One region of the Clostridium sp. TJA085 genome, then DNA from elsewhere that is predicted to be linked to it. Evidence: riboswitches for the same ligand, from Rfam matches in the RefSeq annotation. Region 1 holds a riboswitch; each other region holds the start of a gene.
What was found. A riboswitch is a leader RNA that binds a small molecule or an ion and turns the genes downstream of it on or off. The one in region 1 is predicted to bind thiamine pyrophosphate.
Positions count from the first base shown of each region.

Region 1 (2,208 bases):
CTCCTGTTAATATTTCAGCTATTGAAATAGCTGCTCCAAACCATAAAAAAGATAATGTAAAAAATCCAAATTTCTTGTTATTCATTTATTAACCCTGCCTTTTTATATAATTCATAAAAATGGTTTGTTGGTCCAACACCATGTCCTATATCTAGGGAATGAATAATAGCTATTGTTATATAATCCTTTGACCTTTTAATAGCTTCTTCAATACTAAAGCCTAAAGCTAAATTTGAGGCTATTGCAGATGATATAGTACAGCCTGTTCCATGAGTGTTTTTTGTATTTATTTTTTCTGCATAAAACTTATATATGTTTTCTCCATCATATAAAATATCAACAGCTTTATCTCCTTCCATATGTCCACCCTTTAAAAATACATTTTTACAACCAAGTTTATAAATTTCTTTAGCAGCAAGCTCCATATCTTCAACTGTTTTTATTTCTACCTTTTCTGAATTTACTTCACTTATTATTTCTAAAGCTTCTGGTAAATTTGGAGTAATTACATAAGCTAAAGGAATAAGCTCTTTAATTAATGCACTTTTTGATTCTGGCTTTAATAAAGAATAACCACTCTTTGATATCATTACTGGGTCTAAAACTAAATTTTTAGGTTTATATTTTTTTAATTTCTCACTTATTATGTTAATTGTAGAAATTTTTGATACCATACCAATTTTTACCGCATCAACATTAATATCCTCAAAAATTGCATCAATTTGAGCTCCAATAATTTCTTCATCAATATCTTGTACTTTAAATACTCCCATAGTATTTTGAGCAGTTATAGCAGTTATTACGCTCATTCCATAAACTCCATTTGCACTAAAGGTTTTTAAATCAGCTTGTATTCCTGCTCCTCCACAGCTATCTGATCCTGCAATAGTTAAAACATTTTTCACATTTAACACCTATCCTTCTACTAATTTTATAGAAGATTTTTTAAATATATTTAAAATAAAAAAGGTACAAGCAGAAAACGCTTGTACCTCAATATACAAAAATACTTAAAATATATTCAAACATCTTCCTACGCTGGTATTATCCATCTCAGGTTCATAGGGTCAGAAAATTTTAAGGTTTTCAATCTCAGCTGGCCAAATCCCAGCCCCCCTGTGTCTTAAATTATTTAATTTTTACAGGTTAATTTTAGCACTATATAAAATTTTATTCAACATTTTTATTAGTTTATTTTTTGCCATCCAATTACAGCAGCTCCAATTGCACCTACAAATTGACTTAATTTATGAGTGTATACATTTTTATTTAAGTAACTTTCTATTGTATCTTTAAATATTTTTGAGTTAGCAAGTCCACCGCTAAAAAATATATCACCTTCTAAATTTAATCTATTTGCAAAATTAGCTGTTCTTTTACTAATTGAATGAACAACTCCAAGGGCAATATCTCCTCTATCAACATCATTTGCTAGAAGACTTATTATTTCACTTTCTGCAAATACAGTGCACATACTTGATATATTTACAGGTGTCTTATTCGTTATAAATTCATCAATATTATTAATATCTTCTTCTAGTATTCTCATCATAACATCTATAAATCTTCCTGTTCCAGCTGCACATTTATCATTCATTAAAAAATCTACAACATTTAATGACTTATCAAGTAAAATAGCCTTTGAATCTTGTCCACCAATATCTATTACAGCTCTTATGTTAGGATTTAAAAAAGCAGCTCCCCTTGCATGACAAGTTATTTCAGTAACCTGCTTGTTTGCCTCTTTTAAAAGCTTTCTTCCATATCCAGTTGTAACTACATATTTAACTTTGTCACTATAAAGCTTATTAAATACTTTATAAATACTTTCCTTTGGCTTAGCTGCAGTTTTTATTATTAAAGTTTCAACTATTTTATTTCCATCAAATAAAACTCCCTTTGTTGTTGTGGAGCCTGAATCTATTCCTAAAGTATATATTTCCATAAAACTCCTAAAGCATTTCAATAAATGCAGCCATTCTAGTATTTAATTGTCCAATATCTGATGATGAGAAATCAGTTTCCACACTCATATAAGGCTTTTTCTTTTCATCATTTACAAATCTCTTAATTGATAAAGTTTCAACATTGTATGTATGACAAGCTGTTAATATTACATCAACAACAGCATCAACTTTATATTCATCTATCATTTTATCTAAAAGCTTAATTCTATTTGGATTAGGAGTCATACATGAACATCCAATA
Region 1 is NZ_JBZEEZ010000001.1:699,574-701,781, forward strand. Features, by position in the region: gene cytX (putative hydroxymethylpyrimidine transporter CytX) at 1-85, opposite strand, end outside; gene thiD (bifunctional hydroxymethylpyrimidine kinase/phosphomethylpyrimidine kinase) at 78-905, opposite strand; TPP riboswitch at 1,013-1,128, opposite strand; gene AC4FQW_RS03765 (acyl-CoA dehydratase activase) at 1,187-1,945, opposite strand; gene AC4FQW_RS03770 (double-cubane-cluster-containing anaerobic reductase) at 1,953-2,208, opposite strand, start outside.

Region 2 (2,208 bases), on a different contig from region 1:
ATGGCATCAGCAGCTACTGTATATATGATGGGAGGAAGCACAAAGCAAAGTTTAGATGCTGCTGCAATAGTTCTTAAAAATATATTAGGACTTGTGTGTGACCCAGTTGCAGGTCTTGTTGAAATTCCTTGCGCTAAAAGAAATGCAGCAGGAGCTGTTAGTGCACTTTGTACAGCAGATTTAGTTATGGCTGGAGTAGAATCAAAAATTCCATTTGATGATACAGTTTCAGCTATGTATAAAGTAGGAAGACAATTACCACCATCATTAAGAGAAACTGCAATGGGGGGAGTTGCAATAACAAAGACAGGAATTGAGCTTAGAAAAAAAGTTTTTGGAGAAGAATAAATATATAGTAATAAGAATGGTTATTTAGAATACTATAATAACTGAAAGTACTATTTAAGGGATTTAAATTGGATTATACGAAATGAATGATTTTAATGAATTTATAAATGAATTTTCATCATTATTTGAAAATAATTTTAATAATAAAAATAATTCAAACTGTAATAATAGTGGAACTTCTAACAATAGTGCAAGTTCAGATCCAAATGAACAGTGTAGTGATGTTCCAGGAGGATTTCAAGATTTACATCCACAAATGTTTGTGCTTATTGGAGATATAATTGGTCAAGTAATGTCAGGAAATATGCCATTTAATATCCAAAACTCTATAGGAAACTGGTTTGAGTTAATAGGACAAGTTATTTTAACATATAGTGCACAACAACAATATTTTCAAAATGGACCAGGAAGATATTATAATAGAAAATATAAAAATGTAGGAAATCCTTTTTGTGAACAAAACCCAACTCCAGATAATGCAAATGATGGAACTACAAGTTCAATAAACACAACAGAATCTACTACAACTAATAAGAATATAAAATATGAAGAAGAAATAAAAAAACTAAAGTCTGATATAAATAATCTTGTTTGTGAAGTAGAATTATTAAAAAGAGAATTACAAGATGTAAGAAAAAGATAAATTTAAAGCTAGGGGAGCCATAAGTTTTGCTGAGATTGAAATTAAAAATTTCTAAACCCTTATTACCTGATATGGTTAGTACCAACGTAGGGAGTGCTTATTTATGAATATAAATATATTTAATAAATTGAGTATAACCTTAAGGTTATACTCAATTTTTATTTTGGAGGGATTTTATAATGAATAAAGAAAAAAACTTAACTTACAAATTAGTATTAAGTGGATTGCTTATTGGAATATCTGTACTTTTTGGAACATTTTCAATACCTATGTTTGGAGCAAAAATATCTCCAATTCAACATTTTGTAAATGTTATTTCAGGAATAACTTTAGGTCCTTGGTTTGCAATTTTAAATGCATTTTCTTCATCATTTATTAGGAATATATTAGGAACTGGAAGTTTGTTAGCTTTTCCAGGAAGTATGATTGGTGCATTATTTGCAGGTTTATTTTATAAATGGTTTAAAAATATGTTTTCTGCAGTTATAGGAGAATTTATAGGGACAGGAATCATAGGTGCTATGCTTGCATATCCAATAGCATCTTTATTGCTTGGAAAAGAAGCATCATTATTTTTATATGTAATACCATTTTCCTTAAGCTGTATAGTTGGAGCAATTTTTGCATATGTCTTCTTGAAAATATCATTAATAAATAAAATATTAGTTATGAAAAAAGATAATATTTAAATTATTAATATTAGTTTTTAAATGTTTTGATTAATATTAAATAAGATATAGATGTAAATAGAATTTATAAAGATTAATAAATTTTAATGCTACTTTATATAATTATACAAATGACTACTAAACAAAGGAGTGTTACAGTGAAAAAAATTATAATAAATATAGTTTTATTAATAATTTTATTTGGCATACCATATTTACCATACAAGAAAGCAGCAGATTATACATGTTTTGATGGAAATGGAGTTAATTTAATAGTTCAATACAATATAAATAAAGAGGAACCATTAGTTATAAAAGGTTCTTCTTATATAAAAGCATATGCAAGTGTAAATAATTTAAATGATATAAATTATTCAGAAGTTAATGCGATTGGAAATACTCCATATAAAGAATTATCTACATTTAATTTAGGTAAACCTAAGTATGTAGATTTTTTAGTTAAGGGCAGTTTTGTTGATGATATAAATAATATTGATACTTTAACATTAAATGTGTATGATTGGTATCCAATTGGAAAACATATAAGAA
Region 2 is NZ_JBZEEZ010000004.1:161,379-163,586, reverse strand. Features, by position in the region: gene sdaAA (L-serine ammonia-lyase, iron-sulfur-dependent, subunit alpha) at 1-348, shown strand, start outside; gene AC4FQW_RS11220 (hypothetical protein) at 431-991, shown strand; TPP riboswitch at 992-1,102, shown strand; gene thiW (energy coupling factor transporter S component ThiW) at 1,171-1,680, shown strand; gene AC4FQW_RS11210 (hypothetical protein) at 1,818-2,208, shown strand, end outside.
Region 2: another riboswitch for thiamine pyrophosphate. It lies ahead of thiW (energy coupling factor transporter S component ThiW); the one in region 1 lies ahead of thiD (bifunctional hydroxymethylpyrimidine kinase/phosphomethylpyrimidine kinase).

Region 3 (2,208 bases), on a different contig from region 1:
GGAATATGTGGTTAAAAAGGGTTGTGATGTTGGATTCGCATTTGATGGAGATGCAGATAGATGTTTAGCTGTTGATGAAAAGGGAAATTTAGTTAATGGAGATTTTATATTAACTTTATGTGCTAAATATTTAAAAGAAATAGGAAGACTTAAAGAAGACACTTTAGTAGTTACGGTTATGAGTAATTTAGGACTAGATATTGCTTGTAAAGAATTAGGAATAAAAACTGTAAAAACTAAAGTTGGAGATAGATACGTATTAGAAGAAATGCTAGATAAGGGATACGTAATTGGTGGAGAGCAATCAGGTCATATTATATTCTTAGAATGTAATACAACAGGAGATGGATTAGTTACTGCATTACAAGTTGCATCAATATTAAAGAGAAGCAATAAAACTTTAAGTGAGTTATGTTCAATTATGAGAGAGCTTCCTCAAGTTTTAGTAAATGCAACAGTACCTAATGATAAAAAAGATATTTACTTAAAGGATGCTGAAATAATAGCTGAAATAGAAAGAATGGAAAAATTAATGGATGGAAGAGGAAGAGTTTTGATAAGACCTTCAGGAACAGAACCATTAGTTAGAGTTATGCTAGAAGGTGAAGATCAAGAAGAAATAGATAAGATAGCTCATAACTTAGCTGATATGATATTAGATAAGTGTAAATAAATTTTAATTATAGTTAAAATGAGAAGTTATTTTAAAATAACTTCTCATTTTTTTATACAGCTTTTATTGAATTATCAGTAAACTCGGGGTTTAAGGTTCTTAATAATCTACTTATTGGAATAAGTTTTAAAATAATCATGCATATTATCATTTCAGCTCCAACTAAAGGAAGATTTACTACTGCTGAATATAATAACGCACCCATTTCAGCTGGGGCAAATGAACCAAAGAACACGACTCCTGATATAAAGTGACATAAAAATTTTGTAAAGAATGCTACAAACACACCAAGCATTCTATGATTTTTTCTGAAATAATTTATTCCAGCAAGTCCCATAGCTAGCGATGGTAATGGATAATCAAAAAGCATTTGAATTGGATGTATTATATATGGATCAGTGAATAAATTAATTATTCCGTACAGAAATCCAGTTAAAAAACCTATTTCTTTACCATAAGCAAATGCTATTATAAGTATTGGTACCATACAGCCTAAGGTTATACTTCCTCCTTGAGGAAATCTATATAGTCTAAAAACATTAAGAATTGTAGAAAGTGCTAAGGCGATAGCTATATTGGTCATTATCCTTGCATTTAATTTAATTTTTCTAAATTTAAATAAAGCAAAGAATAGAACCAAACAAGCGATTATAGTTAGTATAGACATAGGACTTTCTAAAATTGTCCTAAATTTTTCAGGGATATTTGTATAAAGATTTGTAAATCTTTCTCCCCAATCATTTAAAAATTCCATAAAAAAACCTCCTATTTGTGCTAGAAGGACGTAAAAGAACTGAGTCTTTTGCTTTCCTACGCCGGTATTATCCAGATCAGGTTAAAGGGTTAATGCTAATATATAAGCATTTCTCAGCCACAAAGGCACCCCTAGCACATAAAATAATATTTTATTGACAAGCTTATTGTAATATTACAGGTTTATAATGTCAATAAATTTCAAACATTAAATGAAATATAAGTTAATAAGTGGTAAAATTTAATGGTGATTAAAGCTTATAAAAATAATTATAGTATATAGTTGGATTTAAATAATCGTATTAAAATACAAATAGCTATAAACTTTTTATCATATAGACTGGAGAAAATGTAATTTAAAATACGAATATAATTTTTTTATTTATATGTTGAGTTAGCAAGAACATCATTTATAGAATAGGTCATGTATCTAAGTTAAGAAATTTTCCTGAATATATTAAAGGAGTGAATTAAGTTAATAATAGATAGAGTAATTTAAAATAGTAATTATTATTTTAAATATATAGTTAAAGCATCTATAAAGATTAAATAAAAATATTAAAATGAAAAGGTGATTAAAGTGAAAATATATGATTTAACACATTATTTAGAAGATAATATGACTTCTTATTCAGAAGAAGAAGGATATTTTAAAAAAGAATTAAGTACAATAGATAAGGAGGGATACAATGTATTAAAAATATCTTTATCATCACATACTGGAACTCATATGGATTTTCCAAAACACGTATTTAGTGATGGGAAATTCTTAGATTCTTTTA
Region 3 is NZ_JBZEEZ010000003.1:120,402-122,609, reverse strand. Features, by position in the region: gene glmM (phosphoglucosamine mutase) at 1-673, shown strand, start outside; gene thiT (energy-coupled thiamine transporter ThiT) at 726-1,427, opposite strand; TPP riboswitch at 1,464-1,570, opposite strand; gene AC4FQW_RS09895 (cyclase family protein) at 2,007-2,208, shown strand, end outside.
Region 3: another riboswitch for thiamine pyrophosphate. It lies ahead of thiT (energy-coupled thiamine transporter ThiT); the one in region 1 lies ahead of thiD (bifunctional hydroxymethylpyrimidine kinase/phosphomethylpyrimidine kinase).